3 regions of the Streptomyces qaidamensis genome follow, and region 2 is predicted to be linked to each of the others. Evidence: riboswitches for the same ligand, from Rfam matches in the RefSeq annotation. Region 2 holds a riboswitch; each other region holds the start of a gene.
What was found. Region 2 has a riboswitch for cyclic di-AMP ahead of A4E84_RS30025 (M23 family metallopeptidase). Riboswitches for the same ligand answer to the same signal wherever they lie in the genome.
Positions count from the first base shown of each region.

Region 1: another riboswitch for cyclic di-AMP. It lies ahead of A4E84_RS23835 (transglycosylase SLT domain-containing protein); the one in region 2 lies ahead of A4E84_RS30025 (M23 family metallopeptidase).
Region 3: another riboswitch for cyclic di-AMP. It lies ahead of A4E84_RS16275 (LysM peptidoglycan-binding domain-containing protein); the one in region 2 lies ahead of A4E84_RS30025 (M23 family metallopeptidase).

Region 1 is NZ_CP015098.1:5,363,011-5,367,428, reverse strand. Features, by position in the region: gene A4E84_RS23845 (LolA family protein) at 1-1,066, opposite strand, end outside; gene A4E84_RS23840 (polyprenyl synthetase family protein) at 1,297-2,307, opposite strand; cyclic di-AMP (ydaO/yuaA leader) riboswitch at 2,817-2,986, shown strand; gene A4E84_RS23835 (transglycosylase SLT domain-containing protein) at 2,990-3,769, shown strand; gene A4E84_RS23830 (Cof-type HAD-IIB family hydrolase) at 3,733-4,418, opposite strand, start outside.
Region 2 is NZ_CP015098.1:6,740,668-6,745,085, reverse strand. Features, by position in the region: gene A4E84_RS30040 (bifunctional acetate--CoA ligase family protein/GNAT family N-acetyltransferase) at 1-368, opposite strand, end outside; gene A4E84_RS30035 (HPr family phosphocarrier protein) at 548-829, shown strand; gene A4E84_RS30030 (GntR family transcriptional regulator) at 998-1,693, opposite strand; gene A4E84_RS30025 (M23 family metallopeptidase) at 1,882-2,670, opposite strand; cyclic di-AMP (ydaO/yuaA leader) riboswitch at 2,683-2,847, opposite strand; gene A4E84_RS30020 (M16 family metallopeptidase) at 3,040-4,418, opposite strand, start outside.
Region 3 is NZ_CP015098.1:3,722,331-3,726,748, forward strand. Features, by position in the region: gene eno (phosphopyruvate hydratase) at 1-220, opposite strand, end outside; gene A4E84_RS16275 (LysM peptidoglycan-binding domain-containing protein) at 495-1,187, opposite strand; cyclic di-AMP (ydaO/yuaA leader) riboswitch at 1,191-1,357, opposite strand; gene A4E84_RS16280 (LysM peptidoglycan-binding domain-containing protein) at 1,587-2,540, opposite strand; gene A4E84_RS16285 (cytochrome P450 family protein) at 2,662-3,960, opposite strand; gene A4E84_RS16290 (nucleoside triphosphate pyrophosphohydrolase) at 4,309-4,418, opposite strand, start outside.

The DNA.
Region 1 (4,418 bases), 1.4 Mb from region 2:
CGCCCTCGCCGCCGGTGTCGAAGGTGGCTATGGCGGTCCAGCCCTCGCCGATGGTCTTCATGCCGTCGAGGTCGCCGACTCCCTTGCCGGAGTCCTTCCCGGCCTTGGGCGCCTCGCCCAGGTCGAAGGGCTTGCCGGGGGCCTTGCGCGGGGTCTCGCCCGCCTTGTCGCGTGCCGTGCCCGCGTCCTTCTCCTCGGTGACCTTCGCGCCCTTGGGCGGGGTGAAGTCGAAGGTGGAGGCGGCCGGCTCGGCGAAGCTGACCTTCGTGAAGCCCGCGTCGACGACGGCCGGGCCGCCGCCCGCCGGGGTGAGCGTGAACTTCAGCGGCATGCCGGTCTTCGCGTCCACGGCGACGGTGATCGCGCCGACCGTGGAGCCGGACTGCTTCGGCTCGACGACCAGCTTGTAGGCGTCCCGGCCGGCGACCTGGGCCGTGCCGTCCACGGTCACGGACGTGGTGTCGTCGACCGCCTTCAGGGCCTCCTCGGCGAAGTCCTTCGGCAGGGCCGGCGGCTGCTGGTCCTTGCCGCGCTCCGGGCTCTCGGAGGAGGTGCCGTGGTAGACCTCGTTGGACTTGCTGTCGTAGCCCCAGACGTCCTTGCCGTTGTGGATGACGCTGTACTCGGCGGCGTTCTCCAGCAGCGACAGCTTCTGCTTGTCCGGGCCGTCGGCGGCGACGCGCAGGGTGTGCGTGCCGGAGGCCAGTTCGGTGAGCTTGGCCGTCGGGTCGGCGGAGGAGCCGCCCTCGCCCTGGCCCGCGGCGCCGGACAGCAGGCCCGACTCCAGGCCGCCGAGGTTCGGCAGGCCGAGGTCCGTACTGATCTTCACCGTGCCGGACAGCTGCTGGACGTCCGACTTGGCGATCTTCTCGATGAGTTGCTGTGCGGTGATCTTCGGGAGGTCGGGGTCCCCGGAGTCGGCGAGCGCGGGGACCAGCCCGATCGTCGCGGCGGCCACCCCCACCACCGTGACCGGGACGATGTACCGCGCGGCTTTGCGCCGCCCGGAGCGCTGCTCGTCGACCTCTCCGGCGGTCGTGCTGTCGTCGGATGCGTACGGTGCCATGTGTGCCCTACCTCCGTGGTCGGCGGCGGCTGTCCGTGTCGTCCACGCACTCGTCCCTGAGCCGCCATTCTCACCCGAACAGGTGAGGAGTGGTGTCTTTCCCTGGTGTCCATCTGACCAAATCGGCCAGGGAGATACGTCAGACCCCGGGCTCAACTCCGTGTACTGCTGGGGTATGACACGGAAGGGCGACTTCTCCCCCGACCCGTAGGGGTCGCGGGGAGGGCGGGCTAGCCGGCCCGGTGCACCACCGCGTCGCACAGCTCCAGGAGCGCCGTCTTCGCGGTGCACTCCCGCAGGGGCGCGAGCGCCGAACGGGCGTCCTGGGCGTAACGGACGGTGTCCCGCCGGGCCTGCTCCAGCGCCGGGTGGGCCCGCAGCAGGCGCAGGGCCTCGGCGTGCCGGGCGTCGTCGGTGAGGTCGGAGTCGAGGAGCTCGCACAGGGCGATGTCCTCGGCGAGTCCGAGCCGGGCCGCCCGCTCGCGCAGCCGCAGCACCGGCAGCGTGGGGATGCCCTCACGCAGGTCGGTGCCGGGCGTCTTGCCGGACTCGTGGGAGTGGGAGGCGATGTCCAGGACGTCGTCCGCGAGCTGGAAGGCGACGCCGAGCCGCTCGCCGTACTGGGTCAGGACGTCCACGACCGTGTCGTCGGCGCCGGACATCATCGCGCCGAACCGGCACGACACCGCGACCAGCGAGCCGGTCTTGCCGCCCAGCACGTCGAGGTAGTGCTCGACGGGGTCCCGGCCGTCCTGCGGTCCGGCCGTCTCCAGGATCTGGCCGGTCACCAGCCGCTCGAACGCCTCGGCCTGCACCCGCACGGCCTCCGGGCCGAGGTCGGCCAGGATGTGCGAGGCGCGGGCGAAGAGGAAATCGCCGGTGAGGACCGCGACGGAGTTGCCCCAGCGGGTGTTCGCGCTCGCGACGCCGCGGCGCACGGCGGCCTCGTCCATCACGTCGTCGTGGTACAGCGTGGCGAGGTGGGTCAGCTCCACGACGACGGCCGACGGCACGATCCCGGGTGCGTACCGGTCGCCGAACTGGGCGGAGAGCATCACCAGCAGCGGGCGGAACCGCTTGCCCCCGGCCCGCACCAGGTGCTGGGCGGCCTCCGTGATGAAGGGCACCTCACTCTTCGTGGCCTCGAGCAAGCCTTCCTCGACAGCCGCCATCCCGGCCTGGACATCGGCTTCCAGAGCCTGGTCCCGCACGCTCAGCCCGAACGGCCCGACGTCGGTCACGAGGGGTCTCCTGTCTGCTGTGTCTGCCGGTGATTACGCGGATTGTCGATAGGTCGCTGCCCTCACTCCGGCCAGCGTATCCGGTCACGTTTCGATCACCGCCAGCACCCAGGGTTACAGGCCGGGTGGTATCCGATCACGACCGTTATGTTTTCGATCAACCTATAAGAACAGATATAAATCGACTTACCCAGAGGTAGCGAACTATGCACGATTTGCCGTGATGAGTACGTGAATTCCCCTTGGCGAAAATTGCCCCGCAGGCTCGTGATCAGTGAGTTGAATCACTTGTTCCCCTTTTCCGCCCCACTACGGCATCGGCTTGTACCGCCTTCCCCAGAACGCCAGTTGAGCCTTGGCTCCCGCAAAGGATCAAGCGGCCCAAAAGCCCCCGACCAAGGTCAACTGCGTGATATGTGACTGGGGTGCTTGTTCCCGACATGTGCTCTCGCATACGTTCCGGCCCTGTCCGGCGGACGCCTAATCCTGCCGCCGCCCGGACTCCCCACAGAACCGACTCACTCACGCGTGGCAGGAGCGGGGGACCCAGGTAAGTCGCCGGTCCGCACAGCGGCACGGCTCGGGGTGAAGCCGCGTACGGCACACAGCGCCGTACGCGGCCGGGCACCTCCCGGCCCGAACCCGACAGCTCACCTCGCAGGCGCCGGAGAGGAATATCGCCATGGCCGGACGAGGCAAGCACCGTCGCCCCAGAACCAACCCGCTGACCCGAGGCTTCATCGCCGCCGGTACCGGCGGAGCCGCACTCACCCTTCCGCTCCTCGGCGCCACGCACGCGAGTGCCGCCGAGCCACAGATCGCACCCGCCGCCGCACAGTCCGTGCCGCAGGCGGCCCAGCCCGCCAAGCCCCTCACGTACACCGTGGTCAAGGGCGACTCGCTCGCCCGCATCGCGGACAAGTACGACGTCTCGGGCGGCTGGAAGCAGCTCTACAAGGACAACCGCGCCGCCGTCGGCGACGACCCGAAGCTGATCCACCCGGGTCTGAAGCTGACGGTGAAGACCACCAAGACGGACGCAGCGAAGAAGACGGCGACCAAGTCGTCCGCCCCCGCCAAGCCGGCCGCGAAGCCCGCCGGCGGTGTCGCCCAGGCCACCCAGGCGTCGGCGAAGACCTACGCGAACAACCTGGACGGATGGATCCGCGAGGCGCTGGACATCATGGCGCAGAAGGGGATCCCCGGGTCCTACGACGGCATCTACCGCAACATCATGCGCGAGTCGTCCGGCAACCCGCTGGCGATCAACAACTGGGACTCCAACGCCGCCAAGGGCACCCCGTCCAAGGGCCTGCTCCAGACCATCGACCCGACCTTCCAGGCCTACCACGTGGACGGCACGTCGTGGGACCCGTACGACCCGGTCGCCAACATCACGGCGGCCTGCAACTACGCGGCCGACCGTTACGGCTCGATCGACAACGTCAACGGCCCGTACTGAGCCGCCCCGCCCAGCAGTCGTTCGAGGACGACGGCGATGCCGTCGTCCTCGTTCGACAGGGTGACCTCGTCGGCCACGGCCTTGAGTTCGGGATGGGCATTGGCCATCGCCACCCCGTGAGCGGCCCAGTCGAACATCGGGATGTCGTTGGGCATGTCACCGAAGGCGAGGGTGTCCGCCGGGCGCAGCCCCAGATGCTCGGCGGCCAGCGCGAGGCCCGTGGCCTTGGTGATCCCGCACGGCTGGAGTTCGACCGTGCCGGGGCCCGACATCGTCACCGTCGCCAGTGAGCCGACCACCGAGCGGGCCGTCGCCGCCAACTCGTCGTCCGACAGGTGGGGATGGCGCAGCAGCACCTTGCTGATGGGCTCGCCCCACAGGTCGTCGCGGCGGTCGACCCGCACGGCGGGCAGGGTCGGGTGCGGCATCAGATAACCCGGCTCGATCAGCGTGAGCCCGTCGACCCCGTCCTGGTCGACCGCCGCGTACACCTGCCCCACCTCGGCCTCGATCTTGCCCAGAGCGGTCTCGGCCAGTTCCCGGTCCAGGGTGATGGACCACAGCAGCCGGTCCGCGCCTGCGTCGTACACCTGCGCGCCCTGCCCGCACACCGCGAGCCCCGTCGTGCCGAGGTCGTCCAGGAGCGGCC
Region 2 (4,418 bases):
TGGTGGGCGTCCTGCACGAGGAAGGCGACCTCGGCCTCGTCGGCGGGTGCGGACGCGGGCGTTCCGTCCGGGCCGATCCGGTCGTAGCGTACGGTGGCGATGAACTCGCCGCCGACCGTGGCCGCGAGTCCCACCCGGTCCACAAAGTCGTGGTGCGTGAAGCGGTGGACGTCCTTGGCGGACAGGCGAGGGTACGGCGCGAAGAAGCGGTAGTACTTCGACTCGTCGGAGACCTGCTCGTAGAAGCTGACCAGGCGATCGGCGTCATCAACGGTGATGGGCCGGATGCGCGCGGTGCCCCCGTCGCGCAGCACCACGTCGGCTTCCCAGTGGGCGGGATACTCGTGCCGGTCCGGCGAGGTCTGCATGGGCCCCAGAGTACGGCTAGCGCCTGACAACGGCGCGAGGCAGTCTGTGGAGGGCATCAGTCGGGTCGAGGCCGCGATCCGACGGCGCCCCTGGAGTGGAACGCGAGAACCGCTCCTGGTGGGCTTCACGATATGGGAAACTGGTCTAGACAACCCTGAACACCGAAGGGCAGCAACACATGGCTGAGCGCCGCGTCAACGTCGGCTGGGCCGAGGGTCTCCACGCCCGCCCCGCCTCCATCTTCGTCCGAGCCGCCACGGCCGCAGGCGTCCCGGTGACGATCGCCAAGGCTGGCGGCACCCCCGTCAACGCGGCCTCGATGCTGGCCGTCCTGGGCCTCGGCGCCCAGGGTGGCGAGGAGATCGTCCTCGCCTCCGACGCCGAGGGCGCGGACGCCGCCCTGGACCGGCTGGCCAAGCTGGTCTCCGAGGGTCTCGAGGAACTGCCCGAGACCGTCTGATGTCCCGTGCGCCCTTTCCGGCGCACACCGAAGGGCTCGTCCGAATTCACCGGGCGGGCCCTTCGTCATTCCCGGTCGCCACGGGGCGGGAATTCTAGAATTCCCCGTTTCCAGGCAGGGGGAAATAGGCCGTCACGAATTGCCTGCTCTTTGTATACGGCCGTCGTGTTAATGCCGCGGGCTCGCCGTGTTTACGGGATGTTGCGAGTTCCTCACACGGTCGGCGGACTCCCTGCCCGAGCCGAATCGCAGACGGTGCGCGCCCGTCGCACGCTCGGCGTGCAGCGCCGTGACCGCCCGCGCGCGCTCGCCGTCCCCGCGCGCCACCGCGTCCACGATCGCGCCGTGCTCCGTCCAGGACTCCACGGGGCTGGCCGGCGCGTCCACGGCGTACATCCACGCGATCTTGTGGCGGAGCTGGGTGAGCATCGAGGTCAGTGCGGGGCTGCCGGAGGCCTGGGCGAGTGTTTCGTGGAACCAGCCGCCGAGGGAGCGCAGGTCGTCGCTGCTGCCGCGGCGGGCCCGCTCCTGGCCCAGCCGGACCAGTCCGCGCAGGACCTTCAGATGCGCCTCGGTGCGGCGCTGGGCGGCGCGGGCCGCACCGAGCGGCTCCAGGAGCATGCGCATCTCCAGCAGGTCGCCCGCCTCCTGCTCGGTGGGTTCGGCCACGCAGGCGCCGGCGTGCCGTCGGGTCACCACGAAGCCCTCGGCCTCCAGGGTGCGCAGCGCCTCCCGGACGGGCACCCGCGAGACGCCGTAGCGGCGTGCGAGGAGTTCCTCGGTGAGCCGGCTGCCGCGTGCGTGGACGCCCGCGACGATGTCGTCCCGGATGGCCGTGCACACCGAGTGCGCGGGAATACGCATGACCGACCTCCCCTTAATCCCCGAGAAACGCCGGCGAGCGGCGTCCGTTCCGTGACTCTATTGCAATGAGCCGGAATTTCCGACGGCCATCGGGAATCCAGGGATATTTTTTGGACAGGCTGCCGCCGTAAACGCCGAAAGCCCCGGCTCGGGGAGCCGGGGCTTCGGGAACAGCGCGGGGGTTCCCGTCAGACGCTCACGCCGTGCGAGCGGAGGTAGGCGACCGGGTCGATGTCCGAGCCGTACTCCTGGCTCGTACGGGCCTCGAAGTGCAGGTGCGGGCCGGTGACGTTGCCGGTCGCGCCGGACAGGCCGATCTGCTGGCCGGGGGTGACCTGCTGGCCCACCGAGACGCCGACGGAGGACAGGTGTCCGTACTGGGTGTACGTCCCGTCGTTCATCTTGATCACGATCTGGTTGCCGTACGAGCCGCCCCAGCCGGCCTCGACGACGGTGCCCGCGCCGACCGCGTGGACGGAGGTGCCGGTGGCGGCGTGGAAGTCGACGCCGGTGTGGCTGCCGGAGGACCACAGGCCGCTGCTGGCCTTGTAGCCGGTGGAGACGTACGAGCCGGAGATCGGGGCCAGGTAGGCGTTGAGGCGCTTGCGCTCGGCCTCGCGGGCGGCGCGCTCCTTGGCCTCGCGGTCCTTCTCGGCCGCTTCCTTGGCCCTCTCGGCCAACTCCGCGGCCTGCTTGCGCGCGGTCTCCTCGGCCTTCTGCTTGGCGGCGGCCTCGTCGGCGGCCTGCTGCTGCGCGATCGCCTGGGCGTCGATCTGCTGGGCCACGGTGTCGCCCATGGTGACGACCGGGGTGAGGCCGGTCTGCTCGGGGCTGGGCTCGGCGGCGAAGGCAGCGGGGGCCGCCACGGTGCCGATCACGCCGGTGGTGGCGAGGGCCGCGACGCCCGCCGCGCGGGCGGTGCCGCGCTGGATCCTGCTGGGACGACGGTGCTTCCCGGTGGCGCGAGTGAACGCCATGTAGTGGCTGGTCCTTTCCTTCCCTCTCGCCTACCGGGTTAGCTGACGGGTTCGGAGCAGGAAGGTCTCCTACGGACTCCCTCGCGACTCGCGCGGGCGCCCGATTCACCCCAGGGACTGCGATGGGTCCCCGGCTCCCCTGGCTCGCGCCGTACGGGGACTCGGCGATGACTGTCCGGTGCCGCGGGTGCGGCGCACTGCCTGACGAACAGCCCGGATGACGCTAAGCGGCGCCGCTTTCAATTCCCAAACGAATCCCGGTGTTTGTAGCGCATCCCACAGGGCAGACAGGCAACCTCCGTACCAATTCGGGCATAAAGGAGCCCTGGTGCCTTGGAAGACAACCAGGGCTCCTCCGCGCGCGTGCCGCTACTCGGCGGCGACGACGGTGACTTCGCCGATGCCCAGGGCCTCGACAGGCGCCTTGATCTGCGCCGCGTCACCGACGAGTACGGTCACCAGACGGTCCACCGGGAAGGCGCTCACGGCCGCCGCGGTGGCCTCCACGGTGCCGGTCGCGGCGAGCTGACGGTACAGCGTGGCCTGGTAGTCGTCGGGCAGGTGCTGCTCGACCTGGTCGGCCAGCGTGCTCGCGACCGCCGCGGCCGTCTCGTACTTGAGCGGAGCCACGCCGACCAGGTTCTGCACGGCGACGTCCCGCTCGGCGTCGGTCAGTCCCTCGGCGGCGAGGGTGCGCAGCACCGTCCAGAGGTCCTCCAGAGCGGGGCCTGTGTTGGGCGTGTCGACGGAACCGCTGATGGCGAGCATCGCGGCACCCGTGCCGTCCGGGGCGGACCTGAGGACCTGGCCGAACGCCCGTACGCCGTAGGTGTAGCCCTTCTCCTCGCGCAGGACGCGGTCCAGACGGGAGGTGAGGGTGCCGCCGAGGCAGTACGTGCCGAGCACCTGCGCGGGCCACACGCGGTCGTGCCGGTCCGGGCCGACCCGGCCGATCAGCAGCTGCGTCTGGACGGCGCCGGGGCGGTCCACGATGACGACCCGGCCGGTGTCGTCGGCGGTCACCGGCGGCACGGGGCGGGGCTCGGCCGAGGAGCCCGTCCAGGCGCCCAGGGTGTCCCCGAGCAGGGTGTCGAGGTCGATGCCGGTGAGGTCACCGACGACCACGGCGGTGGCCGTGGCGGGGCGGACGTGCTTCTCGTAGAAGCCGCGAACGGCCGCGGAGTCGATCGCGGCGACCGTCTCCTCGGTGCCCTGCCGTGGCCGCGACATGCGCGCGTCCGACGGGAACAGCTCCTTGGAGAGCTCCTTGGCGGCGCGGCGGGAGGGGTTGGCCAGTTCGTGCGGGATCTCGTCGAGGCGGTTGGTGACCAGCCGCTCGACCTCGCTGTCGGCGAACGCGGGCGCCCTCAGCGCGTCGGCGATCAGGTTCAGCCCCTTGGCGAGCCGGGAGGCCGGCACCTCCAGGCTGAGCCGGACGCCGGGGTGGTCGGCGTGCGCGTCGAGGGTGGCACCCGCGCGCTCCAGCTCGGCGGCGAACTCCTCGGCGGAGTGCTTGTCGGTGCCCTCGGAGAACGCCCGGGCCATGATCGTGGCCACACCGTCGAGACCGCCCGGCTCCGCGTCCAGGGGGGCGTCCAGCAACACCTCCACGGCGACGACCTGCTGGCCGGGGCGGTGGCAGCGCAGCACCGTCAGGCCGTTGTCGAGCGTGCCGCGCTCGGGGGCGGGGAAGGCCCACGGCCGGGCGTCGCCCGCCTGCGGCCGGGGGTGGAATTCCATCGTGGCGA
Region 3 (4,418 bases), 3.0 Mb from region 2:
GCTCGATGACCGCGAGGACGGCCTTCTCCACACCCTTGCCGAGGTAGCGGTTCGAGTCGCCGTCGCGGAGCTCGATGGCCTCGAAGGCACCCGTGGAGGCGCCGGACGGGACGGCGGCACGACCCGTGCTGCCGTCGTCGAGGCCGACCTCGACCTCGACCGTGGGGTTGCCTCGGGAGTCCAGGATTTCCCGGGCTACGACGACGTCGATGGACGGCACGAGCATCTCCTTCTTCATGTGACGCGGGTACGCGGGTCACGTGGACCCGGCGAGGTGCGGAGCCGTGGTGGCTCGCGACATGAGCCTAACCGGCTCCGGGCGATCGGCCACCGGGTCGCCCACCCCATGGACAGAACCGAGAGTAAATTGTTTCCGAACGGAACAAAGCTGGTTCGCGAAGTCCGGCAGAAAAAACCCCGCTCCGGTGCGTACGGGGGATGACGCGCCGGAGCGGGGAGCTGGTGGGCCCTGGAGGGCCCGGGTGGGCCGCTGCTTACTTCAGGTGCAGCTGCTGGCCCGGGTAGATGAGGTTGGCATCGTCGATGATGTCCTTGTTCAGCTGGTACAGCTTCTCCCAGCCGCCCTTGACCTTCTCGTCCGCGGCGATCGAGCTCAGGGTGTCGCCCTTGACGACCTTGTACTCGCCGTCACCCTTCTTGACCTTCTTGCCGGTCGGGGTGGTGACGGTCTTCTTGGCCGCCGGGCGCTCGTCGGAGCGGGAGGCCGGCTGCTGCTGGGTCTCGCGGGTCTCGGTGCTCTGCTGGCTCTGCGAGGAGCTGCCCGAGTCGCTGGAGGAGCCGCCGCCGGTGTAGCCGGCGCTCGACAGGCCCTTGCCGCAGACCGGCCAGGCACCCTTGCCCTGGCCCGCGAGGACCTTCTCGGCGATCTCGATCTGCTGGGCCTTGGTGGCCTGGTCGGCGGTGGAGGCGTACTTGGTGCCGCCGTAGCCGGACCAGGTGGAGGCGGAGAACTGCAGACCGCCGTAGTAGCCGTTGCCGGTGTTGATGGACCAGTTGCCGCCGGACTCGCACTGGGCGACCGCGTCCCACTCGGAGGCGGTGGCGGCGGAGGCGTTGCCGGCCGCCATCAGCGGGGCGGCGACGGCGGCACCGGTGACGCCGGCGAGCGCGACGACACGGGTGGCCTTGGACGGACGACGGTGCTTGCCCTTGCCGGAAAACAGCATGGAGGATCCCCTCACCGACGCCTGCGAGGTGAGCTGTCGGGTTCGGGCCGGTTGAGTTGCCCGGCCGCGCCCCTCCCGGGACACGGCTTCACCCCAAGCCCTTCCGGCACAACTGTCCGGTCGGGCACCTACCTTGGGTCCCCCGCTCCTGCCTACGGCGCTTGACGCGACGACTGTTCCCGTACGGCCGCTGGCAGGATTCGGCGTTGCGGCAGCCGGGGCTCGCGGTGACGAGCGGTCACGACCGTAGACACGAGGTCCACGGAATTTCAAAGACGATCAAGGCTTCTGAGATCTATCTCTCACCGGTCTTATACGGGACATTCAGCACGAAAACGTGACGTGAACTCACCCGGTTTGAGGGTGACTTCGACCGTCGTTTCCGCACTGCCCGAACAGCTACTTCTCGTCCGCTTCGCCCTCGACCGCGAGCGTCTGACCGGGATGGATGAGGTCCGGGTCGGCGCCGACCGCCGTCTCGTTGCCCTCGTAGAGCGCGTGCCATCCGCCGTCAACCCGAAGGGAGTCGGCGATGGACCAGAGACTGTCGCCGACGCCCACGATGTAGGCACCCTCGGACGCGTCGCCGGAACTCTCTTCAGCGGGCGCGGAGTGACGCCCTGTGGACTTCTCCGTACGGTCGCTCCCGGGCGCGCGGGTTTCGTCGGCACTGGGACCGCGATGACGGCCGGAGCCGGTCTCGGCCGAGGCCGAGGAGTCGTCGCCCTTCCGCGAGTTGCCCTGCTTGCCGCCCTCGGGAGTGGCCGACGGAGAGCCGTCGGGCTGCTCATCCCGCGACGAGCCGTCGGATTGGGACGACTTGTCGGTCTTGGCCGTTTCGTCCTTCGAAGACGACGATACGTCAGGTGACGGGGACGAAGAGGGACTCCCAGAGGGGGATGAACCCAGCGAATCGAGCAATCCGGGCGAGTCCACCTCACCGGATGATTCGGACGAGTCGGATGATTCCGAACCCTTGCCCTGCTGGAGCCCCGAGAGCAGTCCGCAGGTACGCCATGCGCCGACCCCCTGGTCGGCGAGGATTCTCTCGGCCACGGCTATCTGCTGGGAGCGACTGGCCAGATCGGCGCTCGCGGCGTAGTCGAGGCCGCCGTGCTTCTCCCAGTCGTCCTGGGACAACTGCAGGCCGCCGTAGTAGCCGTTGCCGCTGTTCTGGCTCCAGGCGCCGCCTGTCTCGCAGTCCGCGACCCGGTCCCAGGTCGTGCCGTCGGCCGCGCTGGCACCGGAGGCCCCGAGGAGCGGGATCGCGATGGCGGAGCCGGTCACCCCGGCCGCCACGAGGAGAGCCGGAGCCTGACGGGGGCGGCGGTGCCGACCGTTCCCGGAGAGCATACGGAGACCTTTCGCGAGACAGCAGTGACCGATGCGGCGCGATTCCCCGCCGCGTTGATGGGTGAACGTATCGGCAGTCGATCACTTGTCACAAGTTCATGCCGCGCAGATCACGTGAAGATCACAACTCTGATGTTTCGTCACGTCCGACGGGTGCGAACTCCACCGGCAGCGTGCGCAGCCCGCGCATGATGAGGCCGCCACGCCATCTCAGCTCGGCCGGATCCGCCGCGAGCCGGAGGTCCGGGAGGCGGGTCAGGAGCGTGGCGAGCGCGCTCTGGCCCTCCAGCCGGGCGAGCGGGGCTCCGAGGCAGTAGTGGATGCCGTGGCCGTACCCGAGGTGCTGATTGTCACGGCGGGCGAGGTCCAGCACGTCCGGATCGGCGAACCGCTCCGGGTCACGGTCCGCGGCGGCCAGGACCACGAGGACAGGGTCGCCCGCCTCGATGCGCTGCCCGCCGAGGGTGAGGGGCTGCGTGGCGAAGCGCCAGGTGGCGAGTTCGACGGGGCCGTCGTAGCGGAGGAGTTCCTCGACGCCGGTCTCCAGCAGGCCGGTCTCCCCCGCGGCGAGGGACGCCTGGAGCCGTGCGCGCTGCCCGGGGTGGGTGAGCAGGGCGTAGGTGCCGTTGCCGATCAGGTTCACGGTCGTCTCGAAACCGGCGAACAGCAGGATGAAGGCCATGGCCGCCGCCTCGTTCTCCGTGAGGTGCTCGCCGTGGTCGGAGGCGCGGATGAGACCGGAGATGAGGTCCTCGCCGGGGGCGGGCTCGGCGGGCAGCGCCTCGCGTTTGCGGTGGATGAGGTCGGCGAGGTAGCCGCGCATCTTCTTCACGGACCGCGCCACGCCGCCCCGCGGCCCGCCCTGGTGGCGGATCATCATGCCCGCCCAGTCGCGGAAGTCGTCCTGGTCCTCGCGCGGGACGCCGAGCAGGTCGCAGATGGCGTAGATGGGGAGCGGGAAGGCGAACTCGTGGATCAGGTCGGCGGATCCCTTCCGCGCGAACCCGTCGATGAGGGTGTCGGTGAGCTCCTGCACCCGTGGCGCGAACTCGGCGACCCGGCGCGGGGTGAACGCCTTGGACACCAGCCGGCGCAGCCGGGTGTGGTCAGGCGGGTCGATGTTGAGCAGATGCGTCATCAGCTCGGCCTTGCGCTCCCCGGGGATGCCGGTCTTGCCCCTGGCGTGCGCCGGTTCGTCGTGATGCGCGGGGTTCTTGGAGAGCCGGCCGTCGGCGAGCGTCTGCTTGGCGTCGGCGTACCGCGTGACCAGCCAGGCCTCCACACCGCTGGGGAGCCGCGTCTTGTGGACGGGGCTGTGCTCACGGAGCCAGGCGTAGGCGGGGTAGGGGTCGCTCGCGAACTCCCAGGTGAAGAGGTCGGGAGCGGTCGCGGGTGTGCTGGGCTGGGGCTGGTCGGTCACGCCTCGACCGTATCCGGCTTCCGGGGGCGCTCCTGCCTCCGTTATGGCTGGGCTGAGCTCCCGGGAGCGGTTCCGTACTCCGGCTTCCGGGCTTTCGGCTTCTGGGCTTTCGGGCTTTCGGCTGCCGGGCTCCCGGGCTCCGGCTTCCGGGCTTTCGGCTTCCGGGCTCCGGCTTCCGGCTCCCGGGCTTCCGGCTCCCGGGCTTTCCGGCCCCGGGCTTCCGGGCTCCGGCTTCCGGGCTCCGGCTTCCGGGCTCCGGCTTCCGGGCTCCGGCTTCCGGCCCGGCTGCAGACGGCCCTCGCCTCCGGCCCCCGGCTTCGGGAGCGCCCACCTTCGTCCCCGAGCCGCTCAGCCCTCGGCATCCCTGATCGCGTCCCGGTACGCACGGGCCGCCGCTCTCAGGGCCGCCTCCGGGTCGACGCCCTCCGACTCGGCGCGGACTGCCAGGGCCAGGAGGT